Linked DNA regions of Niabella yanshanensis. The protein of the gene in region 1 interacts with the protein of each later gene in a pairwise test. Links are inferred from orthologs where the notes say so. Each region holds a gene or a part of one and is shown in the gene's direction. Other genes may lie near its edges.

Region 1 (3,318 bases):
ATTTTTAATGTTATGAGCTTAAAGAAAGACGATGAACCAATAATAGAACCTAAAGATATTTTTGTGGGTAAAAAAGATGCTCCTGTTATCTTAATGGAATTTGGTGAGTACGAAAGTGAGGATTGTGCAAAAGCTAACGAGATAGTTAAGCAAATTCTTACCGATTATGAAGGCCAGGTAAAGTTCAATTTCCGCCACTTTCCTCAAACAAGAATTCACCAGCGAAGCTTAAAGGCCGCAGAAGCAGCTATTGCTGCAGCGCAGGAAGATAAGTTTTGGGAAATGCACAATGTATTGTTTCAGAATAGGAGGAACCTGGGCACTACCAGTCTGAAGTTACACTCTAAAGATGCAGGGGTAAAGAATAAGAATTTCCTGGAAGAGCTGGTTAATGGAACCTATGGCTGGCAGGTTCAGGATGACCTTAAAGAAGGACTGGATAGGGGGGTTAAGGAAGTGCCGACTTTCTTTGTCAATAGTGAAATGATAAAGGGCAAGCCTACCTATGCTTCTATAAGCGCGGCTATTGACGCTGCATTAAAAAATGGTAAAAAAACTGCTGCTTCCAAATCTAAGGTTGCACCTAAAAAAGCAGCTGCTGCTACAGCAAAATCAAAGAAGTAAGCATGTTTTGTAGCTACTTATATAGTATATTTTATAAGTGTTTGTTTAAGTAGTTGTTATATACCTCCATATTTATTATATTTTGTCTGAAACCCTTTACAGTAAAGGGTTTCATGCGTTTTAGCACCTCCTGTAGAATGATCTCCATGCAATAAAATCATTGAAAAAGGCAATTTTTTACCGAACATCTTTTTTGCAATTATTTTGTTTAATTGTTGAATAATTTCGAAAGCAGCAAGCGTATAAATTTGAATTTGTATAGCAGGTAAAAAAATGTTTGCGATTATTTTTTTTATGTTGAATAAATGTGGATATTCGCCGTCCGTCTTAAAATTTTTTTGTTGTATAGAGTTGTGAGTCTGATGATGTTTTTTGATGATTTTTTTAAATTGTAGCACCCCAATAAATTCGCTGTTTCAATGGAGAAAAATGCCGACAAAGTTTGGTCTAATTGTTTAAAGATTATAAAAGATATAGTAGAATGGCAGCATTACAAAACATGGTTCGAACCTATTAAGGCAATTTCTTTAAAAAGCAATGTATTAGTTATACAGGTACCCAGTCAATTCTTTTTTGAGTACCTCGAAGAGCATTATGTAAATTTATTAGCGAAAACACTGAAGCGTGAGTTGGGTAAAGAGGCTCGGTTAGAATACAGGATAATGGTGGATAGCGGTAATAGTAAGAATAAGCCGCTTACAATGGATGTACCGGGTACGGGTTACAAAACATATTCCAATAACGAAATGGACTTTCCGCTCGTGGTGAATAATTCTGTAAAAAATCCCTTTGTCATTCCAGGCATTAAAAAAATGCAGATTGACCCGCAATTGAATGTGAATTACACGTTCGATGCCTACGTGGAAGGTGACAGTAACCGGGTAGCCCGAAGAGCAGGAAAAACAGTAGCGGATAAGCCCGGAGCCAATTCTTTTAATCCTTTGGTAGTATATGGGGGCGTAGGGCTTGGTAAAACGCACCTGGTGCAGGCAATAGGCAACGAGGTAAAGCGCTTACATCCTAACAAAATAGTACTGTACGTAAGTTCAGAAAAGTTCATCAACCAGTTTATGGACCATAGCCGCAATGGCGCCATTAACGATTTTATACACTTCTACCAGTTGATAGATGTATTAATTGTAGATGATGTACAATTTTTCAGCAAAGCTGAAAAATCACAGGATGCCTTTTTTGCAATATTCAATCATTTGCACCAATCCGGTAAACAGCTGGTTCTTACATCTGATAAATCGCCGAAAGATCTGGATGGGGTGCAGGAGCGCTTACTAAGCCGCTTCAGATGGGGGCTCAGTGCCGATCTTCAGATCCCCGATTATGAAACCCGCATTGAGATACTCGAAAGGAAGATGAAGGCCGATGGATTGGATATGCCTAAAGAAGTGGTGAAATATATTGCTTATAATATTAACAGCAATGTAAGAGAACTGGAAGGTGCCCTGATCTCTTTATTAGCCCAATCTTCATTGAATCGCCGGGATATAGACCTGGAACTGGCCAAGAAAGTATTGCGTAACTTTATTAAATCATCCAGTAAAGAAATTACGATCGACACCATTCAAAAAATGGTATGCGATTATTTCGATGTAGCCTACGATAAATTATTACAAAAGACCCGTAAACGCGAAATTGTTCAGGCCCGGCAGATTACTATGTACCTGGCCAAAGCCTTTACTAAAAACAGTTTGAAGACTATTGGTGAACATTTCGGCGGACGTGATCATACTACGGTAATACACTCTTGTCAGACAGTGAAAGACCTGATGGATACCGATGCGCTGTTCCGTGAGAACGTGCTGGAGCTGCACCAGAAAGTGCAATTGGCAGCGATGTAAAATGGCTCAAAAAAACATTTTTTAAGAGCATATAATCTTAAAGATTTTCCCTTATATTTGCATCCCTTTTGGTGAGGTGGATGAGTGGCTGAAATCAGTAGTTTGCTAAACTGCCGTACGGGTTAAACTGTACCGCGGGTTCGAATCCCGCCCTCACCGCCAAAAGTTAAAAAGTCTGAAGTATTTACTTCAGACTTTTTAACTTTAAAGAGAATCCTATTAAATATTAATGGCGCTTTGCGTTAAATGAGCATTTGGGGATCCATGGATTCCTGATCCTGCTCGCACGTTGTTCTTTAGCGCGTACAACAGTCAGCTTTTTTCAGGTCTTTATTCATTCATGTATTATAATTTCATGCAGTAAAAGTCAAATCCGAAATTGAGCTGGCGGTAAATAGTAAAACCATGTTTCTGATACCAGGGCACATTCTGCTTTGTTGAAGTTTCTAACACGGGCTTCCTGTTGAGCCTTCGGGCTCTGGCTATCAGCTCCCTGAGCAACAATGACCCGGTACCTTTACCCTGTTGCTGAGGTTCAACGCCTATATACCATATATGATAAAGAAATCCCGGCGGATGTACTTTGCTGATCGCCTTGTTGCGTTTTAGTGCTCTTGGTAGATTGGATAATCCCATCGCCTTAATAATCAACCGGAGGTCGCATACAACCGATCCTGCTGTCGTTCGTTTCCTGTCGGGAAAAAGAATAAGTGCGCAGGCGGTTTGGTCTTCAGAAATAAATATTTCCCCGAACCGCAGGCACATTTCACACGAGTAGTTACCCAGCTCCCGGATGCGCTCCATTCTGCGTTTGTCTTGCTGAATAATATAGTTAACGCTT
Region 2 (3,295 bases), 2.5 Mb from region 1 along the record:
AGAACCCCTTCGGGAGCGCAAAGATACGCAATGTTTAAAGTTTGGGTAGCAATTGATCACCTGGTATTCCCAATAAAAAACTCTTTGGTATTTACCAGGGAGGCGGTTTGAATAATGGGGAATTTTTAAAATGGTTCTCTCTAAAATTATTTTTTTGGCAGGGCGGTTCATAAACTTTGAGTCAGTGACTGATCATTGTCCTCTTAAAAAGTTTAAAGAAATGGAAAGAAAAATCCGTGAAGGCACTGGCCAGGAGAGCCGCCAGCTCAATAGGGTTTGTACATCGGATTGTTGTTGGGTTTCCCCTTCCACTTCTGGCGTGCTTTTTTTGCTACAGCTGGTAGCGGTCAACAGGAGGCTGGCAACGGCAACTAAGCAATGTATTTTATTTATTCGCGGCTTTTTCGTTTATGTGTGTTGGTTACATATATTCCCGATTAGTGCTTCAAAGCCTTAAGCGATTTGGGTTTAAGACGTAGCAGGTACGCAGTACGCAACACACGTATTAATTTTTTTTAGAAATATATCTCTTTGTTTGTAAAGGGATGCATATACCTGACCGGTTGGTTACCCGACTGGAGAGAATGATTGTCCTGTAACGCAGCGGGTTGTGCTCAATCAGCACCGCACACGGGCTGAAATGTGTATAACCTGTGTTTTCGTGTAAGGAAAATGTTTGGAAATAAAGATTTTTTTCTACCCTTTTTCGGGTCTAAATTCGCCCTTTGGTTTTAACGGGTAGGTACACCTCAACTAAATAATTTAACAGAATTACAAGTAGGATTGCACCCAGTGAATCGTTGGTAATAACTGATGACAGGACCTTTTATCGTTTGAATTGAACAATGGACCCCATTAACTTAAATAAAGACAGGAAGCAAAAACGCAGAACCAGCGCTGGTTCTGCGGCTGATGTAGGTACCCTGGTATACGGCAAAGTGCCACCCCAGGCGCGTGAGCTGGAAGAAGCGGTTTTAGGAGCGATCATGCTGGAGAAAGGTGCTTTTGATGCCGTGATCGAAACTATACGCAACCCGGAATGCTTTTACGTAGACGCGCATCAGCGCATTTTCCGTGCTATACAATCGCTGGCTAATAAAAGCCAGCCTATTGATATCCTCACTGTAGTGGAAGAGCTGCGTATGAAGGAAGAGTTAGATATTGTTGGTGGCCCTTATTATGTAACTAAGCTTACTAATACCGTGGTATCGGCTGCTAACGTAGAGTCGCATGCCCGTATTATCATGCAGAAATTTATACAGCGCGAATTAATACGGATCAGCGGTGAAATACTTTCGGATGCTTATGAAGATAGTGCGGATGTTTTTGATTTGCTGGACGATGCTGAGTCTAAACTTTTTGAAATAACCAACTCACACATGAAGAGTACGATGCAATCCATCGACTCTGTACTGGTAGATACTATTAAACGTATTGAAGATCTGCGTCACCGGAATGAAGATGTTACCGGTGTTCCTAGTGGGTTTAAGCCTTTGGATAAAATCACTTATGGTTGGCAGAATAGTGATTTGATCATCCTGGCGGCAAGGCCGGCAGTAGGTAAAACAGCGTTTGCCTTAAACCTGGCCCGTAATGCTATTATGAATCCTTCGAAGCAAACTCCGGTGGCTTTCTTCTCTCTGGAGATGAGTGCCGCCCAGCTGGTACAGCGGGTATTATCTGCCGAAAGTGAGATCATGCTGGAAAAAATTGCCCGGGGCAAAATGGAAGAGCACGAGATGAAGCAGTTATATACCAAGGGTATACAACGACTATCACAGGCCCCGCTTTTTATTGACGATACAGCAGCCCTGAATATATTTGAGCTACGTGCCAAATGCCGTAAGCTTAAGAACAAGCACAATATAGGGATGGTGATCATCGACTATTTACAGTTGATGAGCGGAGGGGGAGATAATAAAAACGGTAACCGTGAGCAGGAGATCAGCACCATCAGCCGAAATCTGAAAGGTCTGGCAAAAGAGCTGAACATTCCCATTATCGCCCTGTCGCAGTTGAGTCGTGCTGTGGAGCAGCGGGGTACGAAAGAGGGTAGCCGGGTTCCGCAATTGAGTGATCTTCGGGAATCGGGAGCGATCGAGCAGGATGCGGATATGGTGATGTTCCTTTACCGTCCAGATTATTACGATATTAATACCAATTCGGAAGGCGAAGATCAAAAAGGTTTGACCGAGGTAAAGATCGCCAAGCATCGTAATGGTTCGCTTGACACAGTAAAGCTTAAAGCCTTGCTCCATATCCAAAAATTCATTTCCTGGGATGAGGATCCTTATAATGCGGTCGGATTAGGAGGTGGTACCTGGCGCCCGGTAAACGATGACGCGGATGCCGGAGGTGGCGGTGCCAGACTCTTCCAGGCGCAAAGCAAGATGAACAATATGAGTGATGATGAGCTGGATGAAGCGCCGTTTTAGTTGACAGATGACAGTTGTAAGTGCGCGGGTTAATACCTGGATGTTCAACAAAACCCAATCAATAGTTTGTTACCTTACTTTTATATACAGCAGCTTGAAATTAGTTCTGAAGTTTCCAAAGGTCAGAATGGAGAAGGTTGGTTTGCAGGATTCCCGGTGGATCAGCCCAATGTTTTTTTCAATGATGAAAAACAAAAGAATGCGAAAGGTGTAAGACTGACTTTAGGGCAGGAAAATGATCTTAATTCAGGCATGACCATTTCTCTCGATGAAACCAATTCCAAACATGCGATCCAGGTGTTGAGAATGAAAATCGGTGATCGAATGCACCTGACCGATGGTAAAGGCCACCTGATTACTGCAACTATTGTTAACGATCACCGGAAACATTGCCAGGTTTCGGTTGATTTTATAGAACCTAAAGCTAAACAAGGAGCCGATGTAGCCATTGCGATCGCCCTCACCAAAAATACCAGCCGCTTTGAGTGGTTCCTGGAGAAAGCAGCAGAACTGGGCGTAAGCAGGGTAATCCCTCTTATTACCAAACGAACCGAAACAGGGAAGTTCAAAGAAGAGCGTCTTCAAAATATATTAATAAGTGCCATGCTGCAAAGTCAGCAAACCTGGCTGCTGCAAATGAGCGCCCCGGTTGATTTCAATAAATTTATAGCTGACGCTGAACTTGAGCCTGCTAAAAAGTATATTGCCCATTGTATTGAAACTGATAAGCAGTCTTTAGAATATTCCCTGTCTTCTTCTCTCATTTTAGTGGGACCTGAAGGTGATTTCACCCCGGAAGAAATTGAAGCCGCTCTGAATAACGGTTACCAGCCTGTTACATTGGGTGAAACCCGCCTGCG

What was found.
Region 2: the proteins of dnaA (region 1) and dnaB interact in binary tests that used the Escherichia coli proteins (3 or more experiments, as listed by UniProt). The link is inferred for Niabella yanshanensis from one-to-one orthologs.

Annotation. Positions count from the first base shown.
Region 1 is NZ_CP139960.1:1,448,829-1,452,146, reverse strand. What follows is about bases 273-3,260. They hold dnaA (chromosomal replication initiator protein DnaA), read left to right. Parts: upstream 273-1,043; coding sequence 1,044-2,477; downstream 2,478-3,260. Other genes in these bases: U0035_RS05680 (GNAT family N-acetyltransferase), read right to left, coding at 2,823-3,260; U0035_RS05695 (hypothetical protein), read right to left, coding at 681-1,022; U0035_RS05700 (DsbA family protein), read left to right, coding at 273-624. Outside these bases: more of U0035_RS05700, read left to right, coding at 13-272; more of U0035_RS05680, read right to left, coding at 3,261-3,318. UniProt on the Escherichia coli protein: Plays an essential in the initiation and regulation of chromosomal replication. Binds in an ATP-dependent fashion to the origin of replication (oriC) to initiate formation of the DNA replication initiation complex once per cell cycle.
Region 2 is NZ_CP139960.1:3,930,859-3,934,153, forward strand. Bases 176-3,140 are described here. They hold dnaB (replicative DNA helicase), read left to right. Parts: upstream 176-845; coding sequence 846-2,435; downstream 2,436-3,140. Other genes in these bases: U0035_RS16295 (RsmE family RNA methyltransferase), read left to right, coding at 2,502-3,140. In the rest of the region: more of U0035_RS16295, read left to right, coding at 3,141-3,295. UniProt on the Escherichia coli protein: The main replicative DNA helicase, it participates in initiation and elongation during chromosome replication. Travels ahead of the DNA replisome, separating dsDNA into templates for DNA synthesis.